Regions from separate parts of the Alkalihalobacterium alkalinitrilicum genome, predicted to be linked through region 4. Evidence: riboswitches for the same ligand, from Rfam matches in the RefSeq annotation. Region 4 holds a riboswitch; each other region holds the start of a gene.

Region 1 (9,100 bases), 880 kb from region 4:
AAATACGCATTAATGCACCATTAGGCTTTGGTAACTCTTGATCTGTTATCTGATTCATTTTACAAAAATGTTCAAAAAATTGTTGTGCCAACTCTCGTTCCTTTGGGTCACTTTTCAACGAAACTATATCAAGCAAAATTTGAGCTATCCATGAATTTTCAAAATAACGGTATTTACCTGTATTCCATGTCATTTTGTGGGGGAATTTTTCATTTACATAATATTCCCAGAAAAGCATCTGATCCGATTCCTGTTCTGTAAGTTGGAGTCTGTATTTTGAATGAGCAGGAATATATCCATCTTCACAAATCTTACCGATAAAATCTTCATTCACCATATAGACACCTAAGATACGTCTGTCTTTTTCAGGCATGCTAGAATCTATTGCTGTTAACAGGACAGCGCTATTTTGGTGCAAGCGGATGGGTTTGTTTGGCTTCCCCTTGTTATTACCACTTTTTATTACGCCTGAAAAAACCTTCCACTCTGAAAAAGAACTATTCTGTTCTTCTGTGTCACACCAAAAAACCATTTGTGATTCGGGATGTAGTTTATGATTTTTCATAAGTTTTTCATGTTCCAAGCGAAGTTCCTGGTTTTTTCGTTGTAGTTTTTTTTCCTCTTCCTTCTTCCATTCTTCCTCCTTTCGTTCCATTTCCTTTTTTTGTATAATCTTTTCAAGTGAATTAGCAACACTTTTATCATGTAGTTTTAGGTGCTTTCCAAATACATCAGGGAAAACAAACTTTTTATTTTCCGATGCGAAATGTATTTCAATACTAGAATCATTATGTTTAACTATACTACCTATGCCAAAACGCTTGTGTGTAACTTTCTTATTGATTAGATTCATTATTCTAGTCCTCCTTGTAGAATTAAAACTCGGTTACTATTAGATAGTAAATTGATAATTTCATTCAACTAACTTACCTTTAAAGCTCACACAATTGTTTGAGTTTCTCTTCGGCTTAAAAAAAGATATTAAAAAAACGTATCCATAATTCTATCTGCAAAAAAATACAGTGGAATTCGGAATACGATTAAAAAAACAATTGTAAGACTATTATAACACTTTTTTGAAAATATTACAAATTTCTTATTGACAACACATTTTATCGTGAGGTAAAATGTGGTTTTATTCTCTGCACTTCTTTGAAATAGTTATGAAATAAAGGCTCCAAAAAGTCGCGAAACCTCTGGAAAGCTCCTATCAAATAACCACTTGATTACCGGTGAAAAGTGGAATGATTCCACGATTAAACTAACCCTCATTACGTTGGAGACTTATCTAGTGGTGCATGGCACGACCCGGTTTTTCTTGTTTCACATTAATGTTCCACAAACTGATTTCATAGAGAAAACTCCATCCTTTCTTGATGAAGCTTCTCTCACAAACACAATCTTTGCTACACACTCAGGGTCAGGCAAGACGATGTATTTTTTCAATAGTAAATGTTTATTGAAGTTTACACTTTTAAAATAAGTTGAGCTACACACTCAACATGTGTTTTGATAGAGTGATGATACTGAAACGCGTTTATATTGATTTTGCGTAAAGGTACCCCCCTAATATGCCAATAAAAAAGTGCTTTTATGAACGAATGTTTGTTGAATGTAAAAAAGCCATTCTATATTTGTATCCTTAAATTATCTCTTCTGAATAGTATCGATGTACTTCTCAGTAAAGGATTTATAGTTTTTTCGTCTTTCTTCTTCAACATTAGTTACCCGTTCTTAATATAATGTTAACCTAATTATTGAGTATTTACCTTTTTGGCTCTAACCAGGAAGAAGTATAAAACTGAAAATTCATTAGTATTTATACAAAACTAGTGATGTAACATAAATATACGCATTTAAGGTTTTCGAATAGTAATACCTTACCTTACTCATCATCTTCAAAATCACTGGATAGGCTAAACTGAATCTTCTTTAATCTAAAGAAGCGGAATGTACCAACAATTTCCCAGGGTTTGATACAGCCAATAAACGTTATCCCAATGTTGCAAAAATGAGAAAGCAAGCAACAAAATTTTCAACGTTACTCTAGGATCAATTAGCAAAGATTTAAAACTTCATCTCCTTTCAATATGTAAAAACAATAACTTTCCAAATAAAAAAGAGTATCCCTTTAACAAAATACTCTCTTCACCAATTTCATTCAAAGTTTTCAAAAAAACTATACAGATTCTCATTTTTTGTAAAAATGCTACTTTACATTGCATTTTAGAAAGCAACAAGTGACCTTTATGATTTTAATTTAAGCGACTCTAAATATTGCTCGAGATCATCAGCCGGTAAAGGTCGACTGTAGTAATACCCTTGACCAATAACTCCTTTAGATAGTAAAAAATCTACTTGGTCTTTGGTTTCAATCCCTTCTACGACAACATTAGAACCTAGATCCGCCCCCATCCGTATAATGGCTTCTAATAACCCTGCTGACCTTTTATTCTTCATTACATCATGTAAAAAAGCCCGATCAATCTTTAAACTATCAATAACTATACTCTGAAGCATATTTAATGAAGAATAACCGACTCCAAAGTCATCAATCGCAACTCGCACCCCTAACATCCTTAACTGATTCACAATGTTTACTGCCTCGTTTACATCAATCATAACCCTTTCGGTAATTTCAATCTCCAAGTTACTCGGTGGAAGACCCGTTTCTTTTAACACATTTTTTACTGTTTCTATAAATGAGCGTTCCTTAAATTGACGTGCAGATACATTAACAGAAACAGGTGTTTTTAATACACCTTTATCATTCCATTCTTTACCATGCTTACATGCTTCTCTTAATACCCATTCTCCAATTTCAACTATTAGACCCGTTTCTTCTGCTATTGGGATGAATTCTGCCGGTGAAACAAATCCAAACTCTGGATTCCAACGTAATAAGGCCTCTATTCCCTTTACTCTATTTGTACTTAATTCAAATTGTGGTTGATAATGTAAAGTAAACTCCCCGTTGCCAAGTGCTTTCCGTAAAGCATTTGTGACTCGACTCTTTCGTAAGACCTGGTCATTTAAGTTATCCGAGAAAAATTGATAATTATTCTTACCGATATCTTTTGCCATGTACATAGCCAAATCGGCATTTTTTATTAGAATTTCTGCATCAAATTCGTACTCAGGGAACATACAAACACCTATGCTTGGTGTGATAAAAACCTCGTGCCCGTGCAACTCTATAGGACTTGTTAATCTTTTGATGAGTCTTTCACAAATTATACCTGTTTTCTCTTTGTCAGTGTTTTCAACCAAAATTAGAAACTCATCTCCACCTTGTCGAGATATTAGATTATCTTTCCCTAATTGACTTTCCATGATCTTAACGAGTTTTTTTAGAACTTGGTCACCGAAATGATGTCCTAAAGTATCGTTAACATTTTTAAAATTATCGAAATCTATAAATAATATACCTAGTGAATATTTATATTCTTTTGCACTTTTAATCGCTTTATCTAACTCGATACTAAAAAGTTCACGAGTTGGAAGGCCTGTTAGAGAGTCCTTATACGCTAATTCTCTTAGTTCCTCTTCAGCACGTTTTCTCCCTGTAATATCTTGGACAAATGCGATTACATTAACAGTTCCATCATCCCTAAATACTGGTACCCCATTAACATCTATATTCACATAGTGTCCTTTTTTATGTCTAAGAGTAAGTTCCACTCTAAGTGATTCACCATTTTTTATCCTTGTAAAAATATTGTTTACTTTTTCTAATTCAATAATCAAATCATTGATCCCTAACTTTACTAGTTCCTCTTTTTGATAACCAGTTATTTTTTCTGCAACGCTATTTACACGGTAATATTTACCCTCACTGTCTATTTCAAATATGGCATCAAGTGAATTATTATATAACGAATCAAATTTTTGTTGTGTTTGTTCTAAATCATGAACCACTATTTTAAGTTGTTCCTCTGCACGTTTTTGCTCTGTTATATCTCTTGCCATATAAACCAATCTGCTTCCTAGTCCATCTTCCTCTTGAATCGGTGTTCCTTTACCCTCAAGGTATATCCACTGCCCGTTTTTATGTTTGTAACGGAAGATTAATTTTTGTGGAGCCCCGATTTTTACTTGTTTCTCAAATACCCATATGGCATTATTAACGTCATCAGGGTGCACGAAATCAAGCCAGTTCTTTCCCACAAGTTCAAAAGAGGAGTATCCTAAGTATTTTTCATGTGATGGAGATACATATTCATAAACCCCTTGTTGATTTAATAAACCAACGAAGTCAGATACGTTTTCTGCTAAAAGACGATACTGTTGTTCACTTTGTTGGAGTTTCTCATTTGTTTTTTTGTGTTCAATGGCAACAGATGCTAAATGAGTAAAGTCCTCAAGAATTCCCAATTCTCGAATATTTGGTACTTTAGGTTCACCATAATATAAACCAAATGTGCCTAACACTGTTCCGTCCGAGGATAAAATAGGTTGCGACCAATATGCTTTTAGTCCATAAGATAAGGCTAATGATTTATATTCTTTCCATAATATGTATTTTTCAATATCTTTTACAATTACCCTTTCCCTCCTATAAGCCGCTGTTCCACAAGAACCTACACTTGGACCAATTTGGGTTCCATTTAAAATCTCATTATATGATTCATCGAGGCTCGGTCCTATCCCGTTTTCCAATGTTTGCTTTTCATCATTCAACAATAAAATGGAACAATAAGTTTTTGGGATTAGTGTTTCTATTTCTAGTGCTAGAGTTGTCAATATTTCAGTAAGAGAGCTTCCAGTAGCAGTCATTCTCAAAACTTTGTTTTGTGCCTTTAAGGTTTGTTTATCTATTGTAATTCTACTCATATCCATATCCCTTTCTTATTTCAATATAAATAAAATACACACCCCGTTAATAAGGATATGTTTCCCTAAAACGGCACCTGGCTGGCTTAACAAAAGTTTTAGCCCCTATAGTTTAGCGTCCCCCCATTACTGAAGGTTTGTCCAGGTCATTTTTTTTTGATAAATATCAAAATAATACTTATAATATTAGCACTATTAACAACTTATTTCGTCAAATATCTTTTTAATTTTTCGGATAACTACCATTTCCAAAAAAAGGGAGTAAATAGGTTGTTACCCTTTTTTTACATATTTAATTTCTTAAGCATTTTTTCCTTTATGGATTTGTGTACATAAGCATGTATTTATCGATTGATGTCCAGCCATTGCTGCAACTTTATGTACGTCAATCCTGCTTCCAATGCAGAAGTACAGAAATAACGTCGTAAGCCATGTGGTGACAAGGGTTCATTACTAGTATTTCTACTATTTTCTAAATAATTTATTTACTGTCTTACTTGAAAGGAATGACTAATAAAGTTTTAGTCATACTCTTACCTAATTTAAATCTAAATATTAACCCAATAACAATTAACTCTGTTCAATACAAAGAGATCATCTTTTACAAGGTGCTTAGGCTTTTTAAAATGTCCTTTACAAAGGGTGCACTTTAAAGCGCAACTCATTTTTTTTAAGAAAAGAGAGGAACGCCATATTTCAGCGCATATTACATTTGAATGGCTTATACTAAGACGCTCTGGGTTCAAAAGTGAAACAGTATAGCCTAGACTTTCAAGCCTTCGTAGTGAATGTCAAACAATGGATTGTTGTTTTCGCCTATCGGGGGAATCTTCTCCTAAATCGACGTACATTTCTTTACTGGTCAATAAGTAATCTCTGGCTTTTAAATACATGAATGACTGTGCAGTAAATGACAAACAATGGGTAAAAAGTGCTATAATAAAAACTAAAAGCCCATACTTCTTGTGGAACCCTTGACACATATAAAATAAACTTAGCCAAACGTAACCGGAGGACCCCAATTTGACCAAAAATGGTGATATTCTTACAATCTTTCCTTTGGTTTACATAGTTATAGACGATTCTATGACTATTAAGACGATTAGTGGTCGAAGCAATACTATGTTATCAAAGGATACTGAGTTTTTTGAGGGTAAGAGTCTTAGTCTAATACTTGACACCCCCTCTTTGTACAAATTAAAAGAGCTTTTGCAAAATGAAGAAAGTGATGAGATTACGACAGAGTTGAATTTTCAAATCGCTTTTGAAATTCATTCTTTCCAAGCTTTTATTCGAAAAATAGACAGCTTAACTATGATTCTATTGACCCCCTTATCCCAAGAGTATTTAGACACGGTTGAAACTATAATGAAAATTAGTTCTGACCTATCACAGTTAAACTCAGAATTAATGAGGAAAAATAAGATTATTAACGAACAAAAGAAGGAACTAGAAAAATTAAGCTTTACGGATAGTTTGACAGGATTATATAATCGTAGACAGTTTAATCAAGCGATTCAAACAGAGCTTATAAAGGCTAAGCGAAAGAAGTATCCTATAACGATCCTTATGATTGATCTTAACAATTTTAAAGAGATAAACGATACCTTTGGCCATGACAAAGGAGACCATTTATTACAGGGGTTTGCAACCATAACAAAAAGACATATCCGCCATGGCCTTGACTTTGCCTTCCGAACAGGAGGAGACGAGTTCCTCCTAATATTAACAGACTGTGATGAAAAAGAAGCGATTGACATTGGAGCTAGACTTAATAAAGAATTCCAAAAAATCACGGATATTTCGTCAATCTCTTATGGTGCTGTATCAATCCCTTATGATGATGATACAAAAGTTGAAGCTTTTATCCAGGCCGCAGATCAAAAAATGTATGAGTTCAAAAAGGAGCTAAAAAGAGATGGGGCAAGGTAGAATAACAGAAAATTTTTCAACTGAATATTTATCCTACTTGTTAGAGTCAAACCGGACAGAAGCACGTCGTTTAATCCTAGATCAATTTAAACACAATATCCCAATAGAACATACGTATTTCGGAATTGAAAAGACAATGTATAAAATCGGACAAATGTGGCAACGAAATGAAATTACAGTAGCTAATGAACACCTTGCATCTGCGATTGTTCACCAAAATGTAATGGAATGTTATCAATATGTTATTAACCAGAAGCCCAAGAAAGGTCGCGTCATCACTTGTACAACACAAGAAGAATTACATGATTTGGGGATAAAATTGGTCAACCATATTCTAGAATACCAAGGTTATGATGTAATCTATTTAGGTAATAAGTTACCCATTAAAGATGCGATTCCTTTTTTCAAAAAAGAAAATCCAGATTATATTGCAATCTCTGTCACAATCTATACTCACGTTCATCATGCCAAGGAATTAATTGATAAAATTAAAAATGAACCTCAATTGAAGGATAGCAAAATCATCATTGGTGGTTACTGTTTCAAACAAAATCCCTCCTTATTAAAACTATTAAACTATGACTGCTACATTGAAGACATAACTGATTTGGTTACGAAAATTTAGTGACAACGGGACGGTGCCTGCCTCTTTTTGGTTAAAGTTAAAAAATACCTGATTTTAGCTTGATCAACTAGGGCGACTCTCACGGTCCAACACAAATAAATGGTGAATAAATACTTAGAATCCACTTCAATATCGGAGGGACCGCTCTCGTGGAAAAAACTTTGGCAAGAAGGAGCTACTGAATCATGTATATTGTACATTCGATTGTTACTGTACCAACTGAAAAATTAGATGAGGTCATTTCTCTATATCAAAACCGCTCACGGTTAGTTGATCAAGCACCCGGATTCATTTCCTTTAAGCTTTTGCAAAATGATATTAAGCCAGAAGAATTGACAGTAATGATGGAATGGGATCAAAAAGAAGACTATTTTGCATGGGTTAAAAGTTCCGACTTTAAACGTATTCATGAATTAGAAAAAAATTATCCTGATCAAGATTTAGCAGCAATTAAGCCCGTTGTAAAACGATATGAGGTGAGAGCATTTTAATGGAAGAAGCACAAAATAAATTGGTCGAAGAAATAGTTGTGAAAATCTATGAGAAATATCCTGATTTAGTTGAAAAATTTGGAGAACACGGTAAAAGGAAGACCTTTGAGGACAACATTCACCATTTTAATTCTTTGAATCTAGCTTATGAGGCAAATCATGTAGAGATATTTGTTAACTACACTATGTGGTTAAACGATGTACTTACAACTCGCGGTGTTTCTACTGAAATTATTATTGAAAATTATAATATTATTGTAGATGTTATTGAAGGAAAGCTGACTAAGGAAAGAGTAGCATTTTATAATAAAGCCATTGAGCAGGCAGTGTGGAGTTTATTGTAATTCTCTTTTACCTGGGGGGATATACCACATATCATGGTACGGTTCTAGGCCAATAGGAAATAGTCATTATTCAATGAATGTTTTTTTTAGAGGGTGCAAACAAGAAATGCTCACGCTATTTCAGCACCCACTTGCTCATTTATTTTATTATTTAATAACTCAACTTTCGCACCTTGAAAATTGATCTTTGAGTGGGTCTATCAAAGCTTTAAGAACTATTAAGTATGTTACTTGACGAGTGCTTTTAAACAGAAAAAGCACCTGCTTCTTTGGTATAGTGGAATTGACTAGAAACCATTACCACAAAGAAGAAGTGCCTTCTCTATGATAAATGAAAAACACTCGAATGAGCAACTGCCAAATGAACTTGAATCTGTATTTTCTGAGTTACAAGTAAGGAAACACTTGCGTCAAGCAGGTATTCAAAAAAACTTTGGGTTTTCATGTGCCTATTTGTTTCGGCTTGTTTTTTGCCTAATTTTCCATCAAAAAAATTGGTTTACCCTTGTCACATCCAAAAAGAGTGATTCTTTTCCAGGCAAAGATACCGTCTATCGATTTTTAAATCATTCCAAGTTTGCTTGGAGGAAATTTCTTTTACACTTTAGTGCGGCTACCATTCAAAAAGTCAGCATACTTACATCAAAGGACCGTCCAAAAGTGCTCATCATAGACGACTCTACGTTTGATCGTAATCGTAGTAAAAATGTTGAGTTACTTGCCCGTTGTTTTGATCACGCTTCTTTGAAAATGCGATTTTATAAAGGATTTCGAATGCTTACATTAGGCTGGTCAGACGGGCATACTTTCATACCAATTGACTTCTCTTTACTAAGCTCAAATACATCTTCCATTAACGGAATCAATGAAGAAGT
Region 2 (9,100 bases), 1.5 Mb from region 4:
CGAAGACGGTAAACGAATTTTATTTTCTCCAGTTGATAACGCTCATGATGACCATATTCGTTTATATCTTTTAGGCACTTGCATGGGGGCCATCTTAATGCAGAGGAAAATTCTTCCTTTACATGGAAGTGCGTTAGCTATTAATGGAAAGGCGTATGCCATCGTTGGAGATTCAGGGGCTGGTAAATCAACGCTTGCTTCGGCTTTTTTGAAGAAAGGCTATCGTTTGCTTAGTGATGATGTCATACCCGTTTCTCTTAATGAAGAAAACGTTCCGATCGTAACACCTGCGTACCCACAGCAAAAGCTGTGGCAAGAAAGTCTAAACGAATTTGGGATGGAAAAGAAGCAGTATCGCCCCATTGTTGATCGCGAAACGAAGTTTGCTATTCCTGTAAAAGACCAGTTTGCCAATGAAATGATGCCTTTGGCTGGAATTTTCGAACTCGTAAAAACTGAGAATGGCGAAATTCAAATTGAACCGATTCAAAAGCTACAACGATTCCATACTTTGTTTTATCACACTTACCGTAATTTTTTTATTGAACGATCGGGATTAATGGAGTGGCATTTTCATCAATCTGCGAAGATGTTAAGCCATATCGAGCTTTACCAAATCCAAAGACCAATGTCACGCTTTACTGCGAACGATTTAACAGAGCTTATTTTAGCAACGATTCATAAGGAGGCCAAAGTTGTATGATTAAAAATCAAAATATTTCAAAAACTAATATTATTTTTCAAGGGTCTAGAAATATCGTTAGTGATATGGATGGGGAAAAAGTCATGTTAAGTATTTCAAATGGGAAGTACTACAATCTTGGAGACGTCGGTGGTGACATTTGGGAGCTGATAAAAGATCCTGTTTCAGTTAAGCAATTAGTCTCAACACTAACTGCGCAATATGATGTAGACCCATCTGAATGCGAACAAGAGGTTTTATCTTTTTTAGGGCTATTAGCTGAAGAAGGGTTGATTGAAGTAAAAGAAGCATAATAAAGGGGTTGTTTTATAAAGGGGTTTAAATCTATGTTGCAAAGAGTTAAAGCATTTTTATTATTAGATTTTAAAATGAAATTAATGTGTATAGAGGCTTATTTTTATTTAGGTTGGGCTCGGTTTCTAAAGCTTCTCCCATTTTCAAAAGTGGCACCTTCATTAGGACAAAAAATGGAAGAAACAACGATAACCCCGATTGTTGAAGATAAGAAAACATTACGAAATGTTTCCCAAGCAATTCATATGATGAGCCGCTATACTTTTTGGGAAAGTCAATGTCTTGTTAAAGCAATTGCTGGGATGAAGATGCTTGAGAAGCGGGGCATTGAAAGCACATTGTATCTAGGAACGGCCAAAGATGAAAATGGAAAATTAATTGCGCATGCCTGGTTACGTAGTGGCCCATACTTTATTTCTGGTGCAGAAGGCATGGAGAAGTTTACCGTTGTGAGTAAGTTTGCTAAAAAAGTAGGGAACCAAGAGATTAAAGGGGAAAACTATGGATAATCATTATGCTCTTAACTTAAGTGATTTACCAAAAGAATTAATGCTCATTCTAGAGTTAATTAAAGAACAGGATGATCTGGCACGTTTCACGGACAAAAAGGATCTATTACTAGAGGTCAACTGGGACTTGTTTTTGGAGTTAGCGATGCATCACCGTGTTTACCCGTTGTTGCATTCGAAATTAAAGAAAATAAATGACTCAACTATACCAGCCAATGTTCTTCAGTCATTAACTTTTCAGTATAAGCGAAACACGTTTCAAATGCTGCATTTAAGTGCCGAGATGGAGCAAGTCAATCAGCATTTAGCGCAACAAGGCATCCGGCTCCTCTTTTTGAAAGGTCCTGTAATAGCCCAATCTCTTTATGGAGAGGTGTCTCTGCGTACGTCAAGTGACTTAGATTTCCTTATTCCTATTGAAAAATTAGCTGAAGCCGAACAATTATTAGTTGAACTGGGCTATGAAAAGGATGATTATATTGAGACGGTGTTAAATGATTGGAGATGGAGACACCATCATGTCACTTATTTCCACCCTCATAAAGGAATTAAAATGGAAATTCATTGGCGGATGCATCCTGGGCCTGGAAAAGAGCCAAGGTTTAATGAATTGTGGGAACGAAAGGACACGAGCACATTAACTAGTTCTTCCGTTTATTTTCTTGGGAATGAAGATTTGTTTTTATTTCTTGCGGCTCATGGTGCTCGCCATGGTTGGTCTCGCTTGCGCTGGTTGATGGATATCCACCAACTATTGCAACAAAGTGTAGATTGGCGGCAACTTCGAAAGTTGTTGAAAAAGTATGATATGACACATGTGGCTGGGCAAGCTACTATTTTATCAACGCAGCTATTTGGTACGCAGGTTCCAAAAGAAGTGCAGTTTTTACTAGAGGGGAGCCGCGCGAATAACCTTGCGCAAGAAGCGATCTTTTATTTAAAAAGAATGGTTAATCTACATACAGATCCCGTTCCAGAAGATGTATCACAGTATCATAAACGTCATTTGTTTTCCTTAATGTCGAGCCAGCAAAAAGTTTTATTTATTTTAAGCTTTCTGTATCCATATCCTGAAGATGCTGAAACATTACCTTTACCAAAGGGGCTCCATTTATTATATTTTCCATTACGTCCGTTCTTATGGGTTTGGAGAAAAACGAAGAAACAGGCAATATCTTAGGAGGCTATTTTAAATGAAACATATTTTCTATTTTCTAAAACAAATTCATGCTTATGCTGGAAAAATTCTTTATATTAACCTCCTAGCGATGCTATTTATTAGTTTACTGGACGGTATTGGTATTTTACTATTAATTCCTTTAATTAGTATGAGCGGAATTGTAAATATTGACGCTACTGGAATTCCTTTATTAGGGGCCTTTGAATTCCTGGGAAATATTCCGAGTTCGATCGGTTTGCCTGTTATTTTAGCGATATTTGTCTTAATCGTTGTTGGACAGAATTTATTACAACGGCAAATTACGATTAAGAGTACGATAATTCAGCACGGGTTCTTTAGACATCTTAGGGTGAAAACCTATGACTCTATTCTTCATGCGAAATGGAACTTTTTTATTAAAAATCGAAAGTCGGATTTGATTAATTTATTAACGGCAGAGATTGCTCGTGCAAGTGCGGGAACACATTCTTTCTTACAATTTTTATCTTCACTAATCTTTACTTGTATTCAAATTGGAATTGCCTTTTGGCTTTCACCTACGATTACATCGTTTGTTTTAGCGTGTGGGTTAATACTCATCTTTTTCAATCGTAAATTTCTTAAACGATCGATGGAACTCGGTAGTCGTAATTATACGTTAGGTAAGGCATATTTAGGTGGAATTACTGATCAAATTAATGGAATTAAAGATATAAAGAGTAATACTTTAGAAGAGTCACGAATGAATTGGTATAAAATGGTAACTAAAAGTATGGAGAATGAACAAATCGAGTATACAAAATTAAAAACCACTTCCCAACTTTATTATAAAATAGCATCAGCTGTCTTAATCGCAACCTTTATCTTCTTTGCTGTTAACTTGTTCAATGCACAAGCTGCTCAATTGATGTTAATTATTATTATTTTTTCTAGGCTTTGGCCAAGAGTGGCTGGAATTCAAGGTTCTTTAGAACAGATTGCAACAACGATTCCCGCGTTAAAAGCGGTTATTGCCATGCAAGAAGAATGTAAAAGCGCAAAAGAGTTTACAGCTGTTAATCAACAGAGCATCCAACCTTTAAACATTCATAATGGGATAGAGTGTCGTAATGTTACATTTCGTTATAACCCGAATGATTCAAAGTATGCCTTAAAGGATATTAATTTGTATATCCCTGCCAACCAAATGACTGCTGTAGTTGGCCCATCGGGTGCTGGTAAAAGTACGTTAATTGATTTGTTGATGGGACTTAATCAATCAGAAGAAGGAGAAATATTATTAGACGGTGTTCCACTATCAAGCGGTAATGTACGTTCTTTGCGACAAGCGATTAGTTATGTTCCTCAAGATCCATTTTTATTTAATGAAAGTATTCGAGAAAATTTACAACTTGTTGCTTCAGATGCCAGCGAAGCGGAAATGTGGGAAGCACTCGAATTTGCTTCTGCTGATTTTGTTAGTAAGCTTCCTCAAGGGTTGGATACTTTAATTGGAGATCGTGGCATCCGACTTTCAGGAGGAGAACGGCAACGACTTGTCTTAGCCCGGGCGATTTTACGGAAACCATCGATCCTCGTATTAGATGAAGCTACGAGTGCGTTAGATACAGAAAATGAGTCGAAGATACAAGAGGCTATCGAACGACTGAAAGGCAGAATGACAATTATCGTTATTGCCCATCGCTTATCAACGATTCGTCACGCTGATCAAGTTATTGTTCTCGATCAAGGTCAAATCATCCAGCAAGGTGGCTTTAATCAGCTGGCAAAAGAAAAACGGAGTATGTTTAGTCAATTGCTCAGAAAGCAAATGGAAGTTATGCAATCATAAAAGGGTTAAACGCTGAATGAGGTACCTCATTCACAATATAATTTATAAGCTTACAAGTTTTGTAAAAAAGTCTAATAGGTTATAGGGAATAAGGTATTTGAATGCCAAAGTAGCTTCAAAGTATAAGCCTTTAGGTAATTATAATCAAAGCGAATATATGTCACCAGTATTTGATAAAAATAGTAACATTATAAAAAATGCAACACCACATCATTCTATTTTTATTAAACAAAAGTCTAACGATTAAATAAAAACATAAGAACTTACTTAATAAATTCCTAATCAATCTTCTTTCACTTATTTTCTCTAAACATTTAATTCTTTTTCATGATGAATTACTCTTTTTAAGAGTTTTAATTTCATCTCTTTATCAAGACAATCTTTATACAACACAATATTGTAGGCATACATTAAACGATGATAAAAAGCTTTACCTTTACTCATTATCTGTTTACCTAGTAGAAGCATCACTAAGACCTCCTCTGTATATCGTATTACTTGTTCCAGAGAAGTATTCAATATTCAGGTAACGTCTTATGGGTACTTGTTGATCGTTGTTATATACATGTATTTAACATGCGTAGAGTTTTTATTAGTATTCTATTCTCTATGTGATGTTGATTTGGTGGCAATCCAGTAATTTTAATCCAAGTCGATTGGAAGTCATTTTTAGTAATATGCATCCGAGTGTGTTCGTAGCGATTGGAGTTATTCTCGAACTTGCTCAATTGGGCTGTTATATTTGTTTATTATTCTTGCCTTTTTGACATTTGGAGAACTTCAACGAAAAAAAGAACAGTTTGCATTCTTGGTTGCGGTTTCGTATGGTGTCATTGATGAAGTGCATCAATATTACGTACCGTTTCGCTCGTTTGGTTTTGATGATATTTCAAAAATGCTTTTATGGGTAATTGTTAGAAGAAGCTATAATAGGAGGAATGCTACCTTTGGTTCCTTTTTAAGAAAAATAGTCTGTATGTTTCAAAAGAGTTCAACCAAGGTTAATTTGTAGCTAGGCTTAGGTTAAACGAAAAAAAGTGATGAATGATATTCGCCATCATTGATCACTTTCGGCCCGTCCTAACTTTGTAATTTACATAGAATTAATAAACTTTTGCGTAATACTTATCAAGAAGTAAAAAAAATGGATAGTCTTTTCTAAGGATAAAGTTTCTTGGAGGACTTGCCCAGTTTGTTTTCTTTTTTAATAAAAACCGTTTGATTTCTTGTTTGGTTAAACCCATTTCCATTGCCTGTTTCATTAATTGTACCCACTCTTGATCCAACTCTTTGTTACATTCATTTTTCATCGTATTTCCCTCCTAAAATACTATGAGCATTTCAGGCAGTCCAGCCATCATCATTGAAATCCAAATCCCCAACCTAAGACCTGTGACTTTGCGTCCCTACTTTTCAATAGGTTTGCCGTTTTCTGAAAAATATTAAAGTATTCCTCATGATTTTTCAAAGTTTTTGAGATTTTCCGCGACTTATGTATTAATTAATTCATAGTATAAAGGAAGAAACCATATCATAGTGTTGAAGTTTGTCGATGATAGAATATACAAATCGTGTCAAAGATACAGAAAAAATGACCCCTGCTTAGTTTTTTTTACCTATGTTTACACTGTTGATATGTTGATAAACAAAAAATAGTAGGTATATAGTTCTATCATCGTTATTTCAAACGGATGGATTATTTGGAATTAATTGTTATATTGAATACTAATATGTCGAGAACTTTTTCAGAAAATACCCAATAATAAACTTACAGAAGGTTATGTATTTTAAGGATGAGCACTAAATGACTTTCAAAAAAGTGGGGATATGAAAGAACTAGTTTCAATTTAATTTTATTTGTACAGACACAACCGAGCCCATACACACATAGACATAAGATAACAAACCTTATGGGGGTGAGGAAGTGTCATTATTTGCAGCCATCACCTATTTTATTAAAGAAGTCATTGTTTTTGTAGGGTACGTAAAAAACAATGCCTTCCCTCAACCGCTTTCGAAAGCAGAGGAGCAGAGATACTTACAGCTCATGGAGCAAGGAGACGAAGAAGCCCGTAATCGCCTTATAGAACATAATTTACGCTTAGTCGCACATATCGTAAAAAAATTCGAAAATACTCGTGAAGATACAGAAGATCTAATTTCGATTGGCACAATCGGGTTAATAAAAGCGATTGAGAGCTACTCACAAGGAAAAGGAACGAAACTAGCGACCTATGCAGCCAGGTGTATTGAAAATGAAATCCTCATGCATCTTCGCGCATTAAAGAAAGTAAAGAAAGACGTATCGCTTCACGATCCAATTGGAACGGATAAGGAAGGAAATGAAATTACTTTAATTGATGTCCTTCAAGAAGAAACGGACGATATCGTCGATACGATCCAACTGAAAATGGAAAAAAAGCAAATTTATGATTACATCCATGTATTAGATGAGCGCGAAAAAGAAGTCATTGTCGGACGTTTTGGTCTAGATTTAATGAAAGAAAGAACGCAGCGGGAAATTGCTAAGGAGCTAAATATTTCTAGAAGCTATGTTTCCCGCATCGAAAAGCGAGCATTGATGAAGCTATTCCATGAGTTTTATAAACGGAATAATGGTTTGTAGAAAGAATAATGAAAGGTAGTGTAAGAAGGTCGGTTCTCATACTCTCTTGTTTTTTTTTTTTTTGATAAGTAATTCCTTGCTGTTCATGATGCCTGTGGGATGAGTATCTGAGAAGAGATCGGTAACTATGGAGCGTTTATAATGCCCGTGGGAGGAGGAACGGAGTAGAGAATGGGAACTTAAAAGGTTTATATTGCTCGTGAGGAGAAGAAAAACAGAGATGGGCATGGGAACTATTATGCGATCATGGTGACCATGAGGTGGAGAACCAAGGAGAATATGAAGGTTGTGCTATATAAATATCGAAAATTAAGCGTGAGAAGTAGTTCTCACGCTGCCTTTTTCAATTAATAAATCGGCTTTGCATAAATAATATAACGATCAGGAGCACTTCCGACAAAAGAAAACGGATAACACGTCGTAACGACTAACACTTCATCAGGAGCGGTAGAGCCAATAATCGTACGGTCATCAGCATCTACGATCTTTGTACTTTCGATTTCATATGTAAACTCACCATAAGGCAGTTTAATAATGAAATAATCGCCGATTTCAAGTTCACCCATTCGGCGAAACACTGTATCCCGATGACCAGATAAAACAATTTGGTCATTTTGTGTAGGGTAAGCGGTTCCCTTGTAATGCCCTACACCCTTCTCTAACTCGTCCTCATCGGTTCCTTCAATAATTGGCAGCTGAGCATCAATAGCTGGAATAGACAGAATACCAATAGTTTCTCCCATTTGTGGATTAAAATCCTCAATCGTTGGTTGGATCTCTTCATCCGTTTTCTCTTTCTCTAACAGTTCATAAGCAGATGCCAAACTTTCCTTTTGTGCGGTTTGCGTCTGCCAATATTGGAATCCACCGTAAATGAGTAAGGTAAGGCCACCAATTATAAATAAGTAAGATATTACTTTCATCCATTCATCTTCCTTCTACGAAAGAGTAGTAAATATAAATATATTGTATCTCTCCTAATCAAATCCTGCCACAACGAGACATGCATTACGGTTATGATTTTAGTGGCATGGGATCAAATGAAGACGTTAATAAAAAAATACTAAGAGGATCAAAAAAAGCAACGGACTACTCGTCCAGTTGCTTTTTCCTCTTACATAAAATATAAATTAGTTCACAGCATCCTTTAATTGCTTGCCTGGTTTGAATGCAGGGTTTTTAGTTGCTGGAATTTCGATTTCTTCACCAGTTTGTGGGTTGCGTCCTTTACGTGCAGAACGTTCACGTACTTCAAAGCTTCCAAATCCAACTAATTGAACTTTTCCGCCTTCTTTAAGAGCGTCTGTGATGCTTTCGAATACAGCGTCAACTGCTTTCGCTGCGTCTTTTTTTGATATGTCTGCTTGTTCAGAAACTGAATTAATTAAATCTGTCTTGTTCATGGAAAAACTCCCTTTCATTACTATAAATAATTGCCTGCTACTCAAATTTAATCGTGAAACCCTTGTAGTGTCAAGACTTAAGAGAGAATTTCATGAAAAAATACCATATTTTTCTCGTTTTTTTGATAAATTTCTAAACTTTTTTCACTTTAAACGGACTAATCATGAGAAATGCTAGTATAAGTGTTAGGAACATAAAATGATAAGAAGGGACCCATTCAATCAGCAAAAAGCTTAAAGTTAATAAGCATCCTGCTGCGGTAATCGGTAATCCGACAAAGAAGTTGTTTGATTCCGTTACGTTAAATCGAGCGAGTCGAATGGCACCGCAAGCAATAAAAATAATGGCGAAAAATGCACCAGGCATTCCAAATGTAAATAAAATTCCTTGGTATAATAAAAGTGCAGGAGCAACACCAAATGAGATAATGTCACTTAGCGAATCCAATTGCTTGCCAAGTTCAGAGGTAATATTCATTTTTCTGGCAACCATCCCGTCGAGACGATCAAATACAGCGGCTATTGTAATGAGTAATAAACTCGTTCGTAACTCACCTTGAAGTACTAATAAAATA
Region 3 (5,637 bases), 1.7 Mb from region 4:
GTTTCCTTTGCACCGTTCCATAGAATTTCAGATAACGCTCCTTTTGTTTCGAAAATAGTAGACCATAACGACTCATCCGTTACTTTTCCACTCATTGATGCTAACTCTTCAGCAAGTGGAGTAGGATCTATCCAATCTCCATTTGCTGATCGTAAAGCAAAATGCAGGTGTGGGCCTGTCGATAGCCCTGTCGATCCCGCCTCGCCAATTAATTCACCTGCATTCACTTCATCGCCGACATTAACGTTAACTTCGCTCATGTGTCCGTAAATTGCACGAGTGCCGTCTTCCATTTGAATGGATAAACCCTTTCCGATATTACTCGACCCATCAAATACTTTATCGATTACACCTGATGCGATAGAACGTAATTCGGTACCTTCTGGCATCGCTAAATCGATACCATTGTGTACACGACTATTTCGGACTTCTTCTAATGCGCCAAACTCCGAAGATAATCGAAATTTCATCTCATACACCTACCTAGCCGTTTCTCTAAAGACTTCATCTGCCTGATCGAATAGCCAAGGTAACGCGAGAAGTATCATATAAATTAATACGTAAGCAAAACCGCTCTTCTTCGCTTTATCGAAATCTTCGTTTGCTACCGCCTTAATAATCGTAAATCCCCCTTTGAAAATGATTATCCATTTACCGATCTGCATTAATTTATTGTAGAATGGACGGACTGCTTCATCTATACTCCCACTTGCCGCTAACGTCGGTGTGGCGAAATCCATTCCTCCCGCGACTGTTACGATAATCAACGTTCCCACTACTTTATACGTAATATGGTGTCGCTTGAAATGGCGCTCAATTTTCGTTAGTAAATTATTGTTGCCATCGTTGCGGGCCATAAATTCACTAATCGAATATCTTTGCGTTTTCATTTTGCTTCCCCCTTATAATTTCAATTAAATCATCCTCGAACTTACTATCGCTACAATGGTCAATTAAATAGGCGTAAACACATTCTGCGATAAATAACTCATCGGCATCGTGTTTTTTAAACAATTCGATTAATTTTTTCATATCGCATTCCCCCCATTATTTAAAATTAAATTTACGTACAGGACTCACGCTGTCAGGTGTCCACGTTATAGGTTGAGGGACAGTTTGAGGGTTAACTGGCGTGTGTTCTACTGGTTTCGATATCTCTACGTCTGGTTGTGTTTCTTTCTCTTTAGACTTTAACGCTTTTTCTGCTTTACTACGTTTTATATCTTCACGAATTAATTGTTTTATATACTTCGAGAAACTTCTTCGACTGAAATGTTCTAACATCGCTTTTTCTTCAAAGTTAGCAGCGTTAAACCCTACACTTTTTATAACTTTCATAACTTACCAACCTCCCGATCATTTTAGGCGTTAACCTAATTTAATGTTATTAATGTTATTAACAAAAGTTACATTGTCCATCGAAAAAATATAAAAAGGACTAGATGTTTTTTTCGAGAATTATAAAAGAGAGGTGATGAACGTTGGTAAAATGTAGATTAAGGGTTATCTTAGCTGAAAGGAATATTAAGCATGGGGAAGTATACAAAAAAGCAGGGATAAGCAGTGCTACTTTTAGCTTACTGGTTAATGAAAAGTCACTACCGACTTTACCAGTAGCTTTAAAGATCGCGAGGGTGTTAGATTTACATATCGAGGATATTTGGTACGAAGATGGTAAGGAAGTAAAACATTAATAACGGTATTAACGAAAAAAGACCGCCTTTATATTCGTGAAGGAGGCAGTCATTTCGTGTGACGTTAATAGCGCGACGTTAAATCGTCGTCGCTGGATGCTATTAACGTATGCCAACGGGTTCCATTTTATGCCTGTCTTTTTACGGTAAATTTTTCGTTTTATCTGTTGTTATTTAACGACAAAAACGCCCTCTACCGTAATTAAACGATAAAGGGCTGCCTTCCTTATTTAATTCCTAATGTTGATACAGCATCTTTGCGTTCATACTCATATTGAAACGGTTCACTATCGCCAGGTTCAAGTTTAATCATCCTTAATGAACGTCTTATTAAAACTTCTTCAGTTGCGTTTATTTCCTCTTTTTCAAGCCATTCTTCGTATACGTTTTTATATAGATCTACAAAAAGTTTATCCTCCCCTTCGATTTCTTTGCTGTTATAATAGGCTTCGTCTAGTATTTCTAATAATTCTTTTGTATCGAGATGTAATTTTTCATCTATTACAGTGATATTCGATTGTTTAGTTTCTTCAACAGCTTCGCTATTTATATTAACTTCCATATTATTTGCACAACCTACGATAAAAACAGATAATATCATTGTTAAAGCATATATACCAAATAAATTCCTCATTGTAACTCCCCTTTCCATTTATTACAACTCTATAATACCTATATTTTAAATGTCAATAATTTTTATAGCTTCTGCTTTGGAGGGACGATTTTTATGAACGAGTCACTGGGCACCTGTGAAAATTGTTTAAGAACTGGTAGAGAAAAGAACTTAAAAGTAAGGATGGATAAAAAACTCTGTCCTGATTGTTATGAGGTAAAAAGACGGTACCATATAATGTTGTACTATTATGAGGGTTTGAAAAAGGTACTTCAAGTAATGGATATGAAAGAAGGTCAAGTCATGAAGGTCTTTGATGATGACTATCTTAAAGGAAGACTCGATCGTGAGATGCTAGAGGATCTTTCAAGGGATTATGAGGAGAAAGTTCTGAATAGGGATCCTTATAATGGTTACAGAAAATAGTTTACCTTTTAGAGCTAATCTCGTATGAAAACCCTTTAATCATGTTGTTACATTCCTTTATTACCTTCAGCTCACTATCAGCGATATCTGTCATATGGCATACTTTATTTCGTATATCTGATAATTTTCTAAGCTTTTCTCTTTGAGATCTATTAATATTGGGGATGATATGTGGGTATTTAAAGAGGTAGCTAACTAATTCGTGCAGGCATGCGTCATTAATTGGCCTTTTCTCGTAGAGGATACTTCGCCAGTGAAGACCGTATTTATAAGTTAGTTGAAAATTGATTATAGATTGTAATGTTGTTTCAATTTCGTAAAGCAGCCGATACCCTTCTATCATGTTTTCTGGAACACAACTTTCTTCAAATACAGTCATTAAAAAACCTCCCTTTTATTGTTCTTTATTTAGAATAACTATTTTATTTTATAAGAACAATAAAGGTAAAGTTAAGATTGTGTAAAAAATTAAAGCCCCTTCAAAAAAATTAATAATATTACAAATCAATTACAATCGAGTGAATGTTCAGATAAGTATTGCTATAAGTTCTCACAGCATTTAATATTATTTCTTGGGTATGTATTCAAGGGAGGATTTTTTCATGTTAGAAAAGTTAAGCGACGGTGATTTATTGGAGGCATATAACAAAGCAATTAACTGCAAGTTGTCTAAAGATTTCATTGAACTATTAAAGAAAGAATTATTAAAAAGAGAAATTACATATACTAAATAATTATTTACATTTACTATTATCAATCTTTTCTTGAAGCCATTGTAAGAATTCAATTTCCCTTTCTAATACTTGTCTTTGTAACTCACTTTCAAAATAAGATACTAATTCATTCAATTGCTGTTCAATGGGCAAATTTCTCACTCCTTTACAAAAATATATTGCAAAAGTTAGATAATTTCAACTATTATGTCCTCTCTATTGAGAGGACTTTTTATTTTACTGCTAATTCTACAAATCAACTCTAATACCCTTTTTTCTGTTCCACTTTATAGACTTTTACATAAATTCCCAGCGCTAAAAAGAAAATCCCATTTCTCACCCCGAAGAGTGGGATTTACTATTTTATAGTATCACTACTTTACTCGATCGCCAATTTCCGATATAATTCTACAGTATTTGCAAAAGGCAAACTTATTGAAAGATAAGGACGCAAAGCTACAGGGACTAACGGGAAACCCACGTCAGCCAGCTGCCAATGAAAAAATAAAACTCCGTAAGAAAAGCACCCAGATATTTTCATTCGGCACAAATTTTCTTAAAGGAGTGTAAAAAACAATAATGGAACTAATTGAACCCGAACTAAAAGTAGCATTAGAAAAACTGGACTCTTTAATTGTGACTCTGCCCGATAAGAGAGATTCTGTATTTCATTTCAAAAATTTTATTATTAGCTTTTTACGTACTAATACTAATAATGTAACATTGCCCGTTTCTGAAGTAATGGCATTTTTAAAAAATAAAAAACCAACCGTTTTCTCTATCTTAAGAAATGAATACAGTCATAATTTAGTTATTAATGTTGTTACTCATGTCGATTTAGAATATAAAGTTGCTTCTAAAAGGCTTTACGATCTAAAACTAAAACTAGGTATTATAAACAGATAACCAAGAATTTAAGCCCACTCCGAAGAGTGGGCTATTTTAAGTTTAATACATAGAACAAAACCGAGTTACATATACTGATATAGAAGGCTTAATTGGCCTCGTTAAGCCTCTTGGGAATAACACCCCACTTCTTATTTCTAGTCGAGGGGCCACTAAAATATCCATCTGAAAAGTCCACCACAAGGTTGGGCTTCTTTTTGTTATTAAAACATATGTCCCCAAGTTAGTGGACCAACAATACCATCCACAGTTAGACCATGAAGACGTTGATAATTTCTTACGGCACTTGCTGAATTAGCACCATAAATACCATCAGTTGTAGCACCTACCACACGTTGTACTGCGGTCACATCATTTCCACGTAGCATTGGAGATAGATTTCTTAATAATCTACGGTATTTTGGTAATACTGCATCTAAAGCGTTTCTTGTTTGATTACCAACCAGACCGTCAACTAAGATATTTTGTCGAGCTTGGAACGCTTTTACTGCGTCTTCTGTTTCTTTACCAAAATGTCCGTCAGCTCCGAAACGTGGTAATCGTTCACCAGCCGCAAGCAATTTATTTTGTAAACTCCTCACCGTTTCTTCTCGGTCTCCGTTCTTAATTAATGGATTTGGTGAAGGTGCTTTTATTACTATTCCAGCAATTTTAGTATCTGTAACTTCTTTCTCAGTGCGCCCCTCTAACCGTTTTCGAAACTCACCCATATTTATTCCTGGGCACGCTGTGGATTGATTAGGAAACTCTCGATGCCCTAAAACATTAGATAACCCTATATTAAATCGTTCCATCGCTAAGCGTACACGTTCTATTAATACTGGTAATTGCTTCTCGTTAGGTGCTCCTTTACCGACGTAACAAATATTATATGTTCGTGTATTGTGACCACCAACTCCATTTGTAATAACTACAGGGTCATAGCATATTTGTAGTGTTCCATCCTTTAGTATGATTTCAGAATAACCACCGTGACTCCATCCTCTTTTAGTTCTCCATGTTCTTTCAAAAGAAAAAGCGTCCCCTTGATCTGTAAAAGAATAATGGACGCCAATACGATTAATTTGATCAATACGTCTACGACTTCCGCCATCCATTAACTTACCTCGTAAATCTTGTACTTTGCTCATTACTTACCCTCTCCTTTCACTTTTCCGTCAACATACGCTTCACCGAGAATATATGAAATAGCCACACCAGCAACAGTGAGAACCGCATCTGTCGGAATTTCTAACCCTAACCCTTGATTAACAATGACCAATAACCCTGTAACCACAGCCATTAG
Region 4 (9,100 bases):
TATAATCAATTGGAAGAAGAATAAAAGGGATTAATCTCTAATCTCTAGATGTAGAAACAGAAAGAAACTAGAGGAATTGAAAAATATACCAGACCAAGTTGGAAAAATCTGCGCCAAAGTTAAAAATAAACCCTCTTTAACTCTTAATTAAACGATCATGAAGATGTGGGTAATATTAAATAAGGATTTCTAGCAATTGTAGACTTTTTGAAATTTTTCTACTCCAAAAAAATAAGTAACCACCTCCACTAATTTGGGAGTGGATAGGATGGTTACTTCGTATGAGTTTCTCTGACTAACATTAGCGAATTTAAAGCACCATTTTCTGTCTTCTTTGTAATTCAATTTTATTAAGTAATAGATTCAGATGCTTCTGTTCATCTTTACTAATATCAATAAATTGAACACCGTAGATGAATGTGTCTTTTTGTAAATATTCCTCTTTACGTATGAATTGTGCTTTTAATGTAAAAGGAATGTTTTTGATAGAGAAAGTAATATTGAAAACAATTTTTTGTTTGACGGGTAAATTATATGGACATGTAAATTTCAGTCCACTAACACTGATATCTTGTATTTTCCCAGTAAACTTTTTATGTTTTAATTGTTCAAGTTTTTTATTTTCAAAATATAAAAATTCACTTACACAATCTTCTGTAAGGGTAACTCTAAAATGTTTTCGACGATTGAGGTTTAGGTTCACCTGGTATGACGCTGTTTTTCTTTGATCATTAATCAAGTTGTTGTTGTCGACGTTCATGGGGGTTACTCTGTTCATTTCAATTTTTTTATTCTGTACAAATAAGATGGATAGAGTAGCTATAAATAATACTATTAACAGCAGCATTATAATTAGCTCCAAATCAAGATATATCATAGCTGTACCTCATATAATCTGTTCTAGTAATGAAGGCTTTCCTAATATGAAGCCTTGACCATACTGGATATCTAATGTTTTAGCTACAGCTAATTCGGAAGGAGTTTCAATACCTTCTAAAATCACTGAACAATCGTTTTGTACAGAATAATTATTCAATAGTTGAATATAGGACTGTTTTTTCTTTGAAAGGTGTAAATCTTTTGAAAAGTAGCGATCTAACTTCAGAAAATCTGGATCTAACTCGACGATGCTTTGGGCATTAGAATATCCCTTTCCTGTATCATCGATAGCAATCAAAAAACCAAAATTCTTTAAAACAGCTATTTTTTGCTTCAGTTCGTCCATTTTGTTATTAATCTCAGATTCTGAAAGTTCTAAAACAATTTGTTGACTAAGAAGGACATCTTCAGCGATAATTTTATTAAGAAAAGTTGGGAAATTTGGATGTAAAAGTGTCGATGGAAAGATATTTAAAAACAATTTTCCTTTACTTTTCGTTAAGCCTGCTGAACGGTAGGTGGAAATCGCTTTATGAATGGACCCCGAATCCAATTCATAAAGCTTTTTCTCTTTTCTAGCCTCAATAAACGTAGCTTCAGGATTAGGAAATAGCTTAGATCTTAATAAAACTTCAAATCCCAGTATGCGCCAATTGTTCAAGTCATAAATGGGTTGAAAATGATGATAGAAATTCTCCTCACGTATTAAATTGTTAATTAACACGAGTACGTATCCCCCTTTTTTATGTAAATAAAAAAGATGGAACCCGAAAAATAGGTATCCATCTTTACCAGTTCTTTCGGTAACCCAGCCGTCATAGTATAGTACCTTAGACCTGTGGCTTTGCGTCCTTATTTTTCAATAAGTTTGCCTTTATCTTAAAACTATTATTAATACATGTATTTATGTTTAATACTTTAACCACATTATAAATGAAATAAAAGAACTTTCCAACCAGTATAATACAAATTTTGATAATTTTTTGTGCAATTAGTTCTAAGCTGCCACAGTGAGACCCCGAGATTTGTCGAACATAATCCTTTAATGTTTTCCCGATATATGCGATGAGAACCTGGACTTTCGTTGGAGATTAGACTATATCAAATTACAGGAAGCCACTTTTTCACTTCCTTTTCCTCCTTTATGAACCCTTTTGATAATTACAAATTTATGATTTTTTTAGCAATGTACCTAAAAAATTATTTTTAGGTACATTGTTGTTTTTGTCCCTTTTCCCATATATACATGGTGAAAGGGGGTGAGAACATGCTTACTAATTCTCGCTTAGTGATTGTATTCGAAACAGGGATCAATCAAATCGGTGAGCCGATCTTGAAAACGAAGAGCTTTAACAACATTAAAATGGGGGCAACGAACGAGCAGTTAAAAGCTGTCGCTGATGCGTTAACACCGCTTCAAGGTTGGACACCTTATAAGATGGAACGCAGCAATACGTATAATCTTGAGGCTTAACTTTATGAAATGATGATAGAAAGGAGAGTTTAGGATGACGAAACGACTAGAACTTGTATTTGAAAATGAGCAAGCGAAAACGGTGACACTTTCACTCGACAACCCGGTATATCCAGTTGATCCGACTGCGGTTGGTGCCGCTATGGATGCGATCATTGCAGAAAATGCGTTTACATCAGCTGGTGGAAACTTAGTAGCGAAAAAGAGTGCGCGTGTTGTTGACCGAACAGTGGAAATGATTGAATTTTAATTATTAGCAGGGAAAGGAAGAGGCGAAGTTAGGCCTCTTCCTTTTTTAAATGATGAAGGGAGATTTTGATGATGGAAACGTGGCTACCGCTTTTAAGTGAGTTTGGCTTTCCTGTGATGGTGACTCTTTACTTGTTGCATCGCGTCGAAAAAAAGTTAGACATAGTCAACCAATCGATCGAGCGACTACCCGAAAGCTTAGCAACACTTCAATATTATGGAGGAACGGAGCAGAAGAGAAGTAGTATGTGAGGATGAGTGAACCATCTAGCGTAGGTGCTAGGTGGTTCTCGTCGTTACAAGTCTGTCAAAATTTGATCTTCTATGTCGAGAAATCTTTAAATCATGAAAAGTTGAAAATAAATAAGGTCAAGTTGAAAATAAAAATGCTGTGATCCATCTTCATTCAGTGGTTGCGTAAGTGTTCGTGACTCTCTACTTGCTGCACCGCGTCGAAAAAATAAATGTTCAGGTATAAATAAATAGTCTTAAAGAACTATTACATTTCAAAAGAATGGGATTATAATTATCTAGTCGCGACACAGTTAAATAAGAAGGGAAATTAGAAAAGTGAATAAAAAAATGATTAGTGCAATCATTACTGTGGTGTTTCTAGGTATTAGTGGATATTACTTTTTTCAAAATGCCTCAGGCAATACAGATTTAATGTTAACGTATATTGAGGAAACGAATCACTTAACAGATAATTATAATCTATTACTTTATGAAGAAGAATTGATTGATACAGAAGAGGAATTAGTGACTTTTACTGAAAAGGTACTCCTGCCTTCATTAGATAGTATTATAGCTGAGGCTAAGCAGTATGGAGATAGCATCGAAAATGACAAGCTAAAAGAAGTTCATAATTTGCATGTACAAGCATTGGAGTTACGTCTTCAAGCGGATCAAGCTTGGTTAGAAGGTGCTGAAGCGGAGGCACTTTATGTCGAATCAGATACTTTCTACGAGAAGTACGAGTCGAACTTAAACAGTCTAGCCCGTCAGTGGGGAGTAGAGATTGAATGGGAAGAGACTGAAAATGAAGAATAATAGGATGCCCACTCTTAGGAGTGGGTTATTTAATTTATGATCAAAAGATGCTACAATTTAACTCGTTGGTTCAAATAATTTTCACTGGGTCTCTTTCCGTGAATTTAATGATTAAAGATTGTTCAGAATGACCTTATAGATTTTGTGATAATATAAAAGGAAATATTGGGATGTACATTAAGAAGTGTTTAATACATAAATTCTACATCCTTTCGATTGGGCAGAAAATATATAGTAAAGTGAGTAGATGAAAATGAAGAAAAAAGTAATGGTTGTTTTTGGAACTAGGCCTGAAGCGATAAAAATGTGTCCATTAGTTAAAGAACTTAAAACACGGGACAAGCTGGAAACGGTTGTTTGTGTTACAGGTCAACATCGAGAAATGTTAGATCAGGTATTAAGTGCTTTTCATGTGGTGCCTGATTACGACTTATCGATTATGAAGGCAAAACAGACATTATTTGATGTGACGATAAATATTTTAGAGAAAATGAAAAGTATTCTAGAAGAAGTGAAACCAGATGTAGTATTAGTCCATGGCGACACATCAACTACATTTGTAACAGCTTTAGCTTGTTTTTATTTACAAATTCCTGTAGGTCATGTTGAAGCTGGCTTAAGAACATACAATATTTATTCCCCGTATCCAGAAGAATTCAATCGTCAAGCAGTTGGTGTCTTAGCTCAATATCACTTTGCTCCTACGGAAATGTCAAAGGAGAACTTAGTGAAAGAAGGGAAGAACATAGAAACGATCTATGTTACAGGCAATACAGCGATTGATGCTCTGAAAACGACCGTTCGTGATGATTATACAAACGATCATTTAGAGTGGGTAGGAGATAGTAAACTAATTATGATTACGGCTCATCGTAGAGAAAACTTAGGTGAACCAATGAAAAATATGTTCCGAGCGATCAAGCGGATTGTTGATGAGCGTGAAGACATTAAGGCGATCTATCCAATACATATGAACCCTGTAGTTAGAGAAGCAGCTAATGAAATATTAGGCAATTGTGATCGTGTGAAAATTATAGAGCCTTTAGAAGTATTGGACTTTCATAACTTCCTTTCTAGATCGTATTTAATTCTAACCGATAGTGGCGGAATTCAGGAAGAAGCTCCTAGTCTAGGTAAACCAGTACTAGTGATGAGAGATACAACAGAGCGTCCTGAAGGCATTGCCGCTGGAACCTTGAAATTAGTTGGGACCGACGAAGAAATTATTTATAATACATTTAAGTTATTGCTCGAAGATACAGTAGAATATGAAAAAATGAGCCAAGCAAGTAATCCTTACGGTGATGGCTTAGCTAGTAAGCGAATAGCCGATGTTTTGGAGAGTAGTTAAGGTGTCAATGTGCGTTGCGATCCCAAAAGTAGACAATATAAATTCGGATTTTATTTAGGAGACCAGGTTTGACAAGGCTTGGTTCCTTTTTCTTCTCATCATCATGAAGTGTCTCAGATAGGCGGAAGCCCATCAAGGAAAGCACTTGACAGCCTTCCGCCTATCTGAGGTGAAAGTTGTCAAGATGAGAAGGAGAAAATGTGGCATGTATGCCCTGTGGTTAACTCGCTTTGACATATTGAGCGGGTGTTCTATAATCTAAAACTCCTTGGATTCGATTATGATTATAATAGTGGGTATAATCATGAATGATTTTTTTAGCTTCTTCTAAATCTTTTATTGTTTTTAGTACTTTACGTTCTGCTTTTATAAAGGAGAAAAAGCTCTCAATACATGCATTATCAATGCAATTAGCCTTCCTAGACATGCTCGGATTAATCGTATAAGTTCCCATTAATTCTTTCCATCTATTAGATCGGTATTGCATTCCACGGTCAGAATGAATGATTAGTTTTTCATCAATTACTCTAATTTCCAGTGCATATAAAAGTGAATCTTCTACAAGCTGAACGTCATTTACATCAGATAATTGATATCCTACTATATAATTGTCGTGAAGATCCATTACGGCAGATAAATATAATTTCTTATTACCTATTGGAAATTCAGTCACGTCAGTCACCCATTTTTCGCTTAATTTGGTAGTTGAGAAGTCTCTTTTTAAGAGATTTTCATAAATATGACCAGCGCCTAATGTGTTTTTCCCACTAATAGATTTCCTTTTTTCTTTGCGTGCTTGGCTTTTATAGCCTAACTCTCGCATTAATCTTCTTACTACTTTCTCACTTACATCGATATTATACTTATCTCGTAGTTCTGCGTGTATTTTTCTATACCCATAGTTTTTATCATGGTCATGATAACTTATACCAATATATTCCTTTAACTGTTTATCTTTGGGAGATTCCTTTTTCTTTTTTCTTTTAGTTTTCACATATTTATAGTAGCCAGCTCTAGTAACCCCCAAATTTTCACACATTTTTGAGATGGGGTATTTTGACCTTAATAAATATATAGCTTCGAACTTTAACCTTTTGCCTCCCTTCTTTGAAGTTGTAGGTACTTTTTTAGCAATTCATTCTCCATTTTCAGCTCTTTAATTTGTTGATCTTTATCGATTCCGCGATAGGTTCTAATTTTTCTATTTAAGCCTGCTTCGCCATAAGTTTCATATTTTTCAATCCATATATAGATATAGTCAGGATCTTTAACATCATAGTCTTTCGCAACAGTCTTAACACTTTCACCGGCTAGGACTCTTGTAACAGCCTCAAGTTTTAGTTCGGGTGAATACCTGTTATTAGTTTTATTAGTAGACATTCAAATTCGCTCCTTTTACCCTAGTGATAGTCAAAAGTTCCCGAATTTATACCTGTCAACTAAGAGGGGCGCAATTCACTGTGTGACACCCCGAAATATCGTGAAAATTGTCGATAGAGCGATAGAGAGTAGTGGAAGAGGTTCTGCCTCCTCCTTTTTCATGAAGAAAGAAAGGAGGATTTTATGATGGAGGCATTGCTAACGCTTTTTAAATGAGTTTGGATTCCTTGTGTTCGTGACCCTATACTTGTTGCATCGTGTAGAGAAAAAGTTAGACATGGACAACCAATCGATCCAGCGACTACCAGAAAGCCTAGCGCTGCTTCAGTTTTATGGAAGATCTGATCAAAAGAAAAACAGTAAATAAAAGTGCAACGAAGTAATAACTAGAAAAAGTTCTTTTCTGTCACAGTGACGACCCGAAATTTGTTTATAAAATTTTATGATTAATTTTTGTAACTCCTCTCCACTGAATCCTCAACGCTCAACACTCTCATTTCACTTGATTGTAACTCAAATCAGAGTGTCTTCAAGTATGATTAGCAACCTGACATTTAAATAAAAATTACAAAAGCCACGTCCCTTGTCCCTTGGCAACGTATTTATGGTCATCATTTGGACCTCAGCTAACAAACATTAGGAGGGAGGTAAACGCATAGTCTAATTAATTCCACTTTATTGTAAATTTTTGCTTCTTTTTATAAAATGAAGTATAGATTTTTTTAAGGTGATCTACCAAACGAGGTTGACTTTTCTATTAAACTAATTTTATCAACTTGTTTATTGTTCAGGTTTAAGAGTTTGTTTGTTGCGATCTTATTAGAATAGGGAGCTAAAAAAATAGTAGTGAAGGAGGTGGAGATCAGTGACGGAACGTACTTCAGAAAAAATTAGTAGTATTGTAAGTAAGCTCAATTGTTCAGACTGTAAATTAATTAATTTTGCGAAAGGTGAGATCCGCTGTAAAGCTGATAGTTGTTCATGTGAAAACAAAAAAATTGAGCACAAAACCATACTTGACCTTTATGCTAATCTCTATTTTCATTTAGATAATATTAACTTAGCAGAATTTGAGACGATTATTCAGGATGACGATGGATTGTATCAAAAAATTCATCAAGAGATAAAGGACGCATGGAAACATCATACACGGGAGTATCCGTACGATACATATGATGACAAGGATTTATCAGTTGAAACGAAACAACGATTTGAAAAATCTTTACTGGTATCTTCTAATCTTGAAGAATTATTACTTACGATAGTTAGTTGGTTGTATATATTAGATGAGCACCTTGCTGGAATAGGAGATGATCTAGATCAGTTTCGGTTTGAAATGGAATTGAAAACGGTCCGAGGAATATTAATTCGGAAGAAACCCTCTATTATTACGGAATACTTTTCAGAAAATGAAATTAATCCACCTGTTAATCCCAATTACATTTCTCTAATTGCAAATGTAAAAAACTTTCAGCTTGTTCAATCGAAATATCAATATTATGAAGTAAAACATCAACGAATTTATCCGTTTGAATTACTTCAAGGAAAAACGATTGAAGATATATCCGTTGGTTTCCTACCAGGGAATCTCACATTCGAAGACTATAAATGGGAAGTCAGCAGTGAAGATGAGAACTATAATAAAGCATTTGTTTTTCAAGAAATTATAAACGCAGATTATTATGATCATGTAGAAAAGAACATTGAAAAAGTTTTAACCAAAAAACCAAACTTCATTATTCTTCCCGAACTGGCGGCGCCATGGGAATTACAAACTAAGATTAAAATACAAATAGAAGATCATTTTACAGAGATTGATGCCAAAGGATTACCTGAGCACCTAGCCTTACTTATTTCAGGTTCGTTTCATGAAAAAACAACGTTGATCTTTCCTCATGAACAACACAAGGCTGAAAAGTTTTATAATGTATCATCGATTGCTCTAGGTGACGGTAGTGACTTCTATCATGTATGCAAAATGAATAAGTTTAAAGTTGTTAAGTACAAAGGTTATCAAGGAAGTTTAGCAGCATTTCGAGAAAATCATGGTATTGAAAAAAGCGCATTTGATAAGCGGGAAATTAAGATTATTGAAACACCAATAGGGAGAATCGCCATATTAATTTGTGTTGATTTGCTGAACATTAATGTTGAAGAAATTATCACAGAGCGGCATGTTAATATCCTTTTCGTCATGACATTAACCCAAAGTCCCTCAACAGGGAAATTTTTGAGAAGAATGCAAGAGTTAGGAGAGCGTTCGCAAACAACAGTTATTATCTGTAACAATACGGGTTCTTTTCAGAATAGCGACAAAATTGTTGCTTATTTTCCAGGGATTAAAGAGCCGTTTACAAGTGATCAAGATGGGGAAGTTTATACAATAAAAGAGATGATTGAAGGCGCACAAAAAAACAGTGCTAAAAAAGAGAGAAAGAAAAGATTGCTAAAAAAAGTAAAACTACATACAATAGACAGTAAGGTGTACTATCTGTGTACTAAAAGGGATGCTGAGGAGGGATAGAGATGGAACATAAAGTAATGGAAAAAATAAGGACATTACGGAAGCGTTTAAATGATGATCCAGAGCAAGTTAGCTATGATCTATATAGTCTAGAGAAGTACGTTGCTGAATCGCTACTTGAGCGTAATTTTGCTATTCCCAACAAAGTAAAAAGTAGTTTAGAACGACAATTTGCAAATCAGAAGCCTGAAGA

What was found. Region 4 has a riboswitch for cyclic di-GMP ahead of BK574_RS20225 (EAL domain-containing protein). Riboswitches for the same ligand answer to the same signal wherever they lie in the genome.
Region 1: another riboswitch for cyclic di-GMP. It lies ahead of BK574_RS15910 (bifunctional diguanylate cyclase/phosphodiesterase); the one in region 4 lies ahead of BK574_RS20225 (EAL domain-containing protein).
Region 2: another riboswitch for cyclic di-GMP. It lies ahead of BK574_RS13000 (anti-repressor SinI family protein); the one in region 4 lies ahead of BK574_RS20225 (EAL domain-containing protein).
Region 3: another riboswitch for cyclic di-GMP. It lies ahead of BK574_RS11885 (hypothetical protein); the one in region 4 lies ahead of BK574_RS20225 (EAL domain-containing protein).

Annotation. Positions count from the first base shown of each region.
Region 1 is NZ_KV917368.1:3,297,671-3,306,770, forward strand. Features, by position in the region: gene BK574_RS15905 (malate synthase) at 1-853, opposite strand, end outside; gene BK574_RS15910 (bifunctional diguanylate cyclase/phosphodiesterase) at 2,248-4,833, opposite strand; cyclic di-GMP riboswitch class I at 4,903-4,985, opposite strand; gene BK574_RS15915 (GGDEF domain-containing protein) at 5,857-6,765, shown strand; gene BK574_RS15920 (cobalamin B12-binding domain-containing protein) at 6,752-7,390, shown strand; gene BK574_RS15925 (antibiotic biosynthesis monooxygenase family protein) at 7,576-7,881, shown strand; gene BK574_RS15930 (hypothetical protein) at 7,881-8,225, shown strand; partial or broken gene BK574_RS15935 (IS4 family transposase) at 8,550-9,100, shown strand, end outside.
Region 2 is NZ_KV917368.1:2,700,516-2,709,615, reverse strand. Features, by position in the region: gene BK574_RS13030 (aldolase) at 1-703, shown strand, start outside; gene BK574_RS13025 (lasso peptide biosynthesis PqqD family chaperone) at 700-996, shown strand; gene BK574_RS13020 (lasso peptide biosynthesis B2 protein) at 1,030-1,506, shown strand; gene BK574_RS13015 (nucleotidyltransferase domain-containing protein) at 1,499-2,686, shown strand; gene BK574_RS13010 (ABC transporter ATP-binding protein) at 2,700-4,496, shown strand; gene BK574_RS27535 (hypothetical protein) at 4,803-4,964, opposite strand; gene BK574_RS13005 (VanZ family protein) at 5,239-5,508, shown strand; gene BK574_RS13000 (anti-repressor SinI family protein) at 5,600-5,806, opposite strand; cyclic di-GMP riboswitch class I at 5,838-5,933, opposite strand; gene sigK (RNA polymerase sporulation sigma factor SigK) at 6,421-7,122, shown strand; gene BK574_RS12990 (class D sortase) at 7,470-8,045, opposite strand; gene BK574_RS12985 (HU family DNA-binding protein) at 8,253-8,543, opposite strand; gene pssA (CDP-diacylglycerol--serine O-phosphatidyltransferase) at 8,659-9,100, opposite strand, start outside.
Region 3 is NZ_KV917368.1:2,515,040-2,520,676, forward strand. Features, by position in the region: gene BK574_RS11845 (M23 family metallopeptidase) at 1-470, opposite strand, end outside; gene BK574_RS11850 (hypothetical protein) at 480-890, opposite strand; gene BK574_RS27495 (hypothetical protein) at 865-1,032, opposite strand; gene BK574_RS11855 (hypothetical protein) at 1,048-1,338, opposite strand; gene BK574_RS11860 (helix-turn-helix transcriptional regulator) at 1,482-1,694, shown strand; gene BK574_RS11865 (hypothetical protein) at 1,921-2,346, opposite strand; gene BK574_RS11870 (hypothetical protein) at 2,422-2,733, shown strand; gene BK574_RS11875 (hypothetical protein) at 2,735-3,112, opposite strand; gene sda (sporulation histidine kinase inhibitor Sda) at 3,336-3,467, shown strand; gene BK574_RS28825 (hypothetical protein) at 3,468-3,599, opposite strand; cyclic di-GMP riboswitch class I at 3,862-3,944, shown strand; gene BK574_RS11885 (hypothetical protein) at 4,026-4,352, shown strand; gene BK574_RS11890 (peptidoglycan recognition protein family protein) at 4,556-5,482, opposite strand; gene BK574_RS11895 (hypothetical protein) at 5,482-5,637, opposite strand, start outside.
Region 4 is NZ_KV917368.1:4,176,227-4,185,326, forward strand. Features, by position in the region: gene BK574_RS20220 (PilZ domain-containing protein) at 311-847, opposite strand; gene BK574_RS20225 (EAL domain-containing protein) at 887-1,603, opposite strand; cyclic di-GMP riboswitch class I at 1,679-1,762, opposite strand; gene BK574_RS20230 (DUF1659 domain-containing protein) at 2,147-2,353, shown strand; gene BK574_RS20235 (DUF2922 domain-containing protein) at 2,388-2,603, shown strand; gene BK574_RS20240 (YvrJ family protein) at 2,675-2,854, shown strand; gene BK574_RS20245 (hypothetical protein) at 3,173-3,652, shown strand; gene wecB (non-hydrolyzing UDP-N-acetylglucosamine 2-epimerase) at 3,906-5,003, shown strand; gene BK574_RS20255 (IS3 family transposase) at 5,224-6,138, opposite strand; gene BK574_RS20260 (transposase) at 6,090-6,383, opposite strand; partial or broken gene BK574_RS20265 (YvrJ family protein) at 6,604-6,750, shown strand; gene BK574_RS20270 (nitrilase-related carbon-nitrogen hydrolase) at 7,249-8,907, shown strand; gene BK574_RS20275 (hypothetical protein) at 8,910-9,100, shown strand, end outside.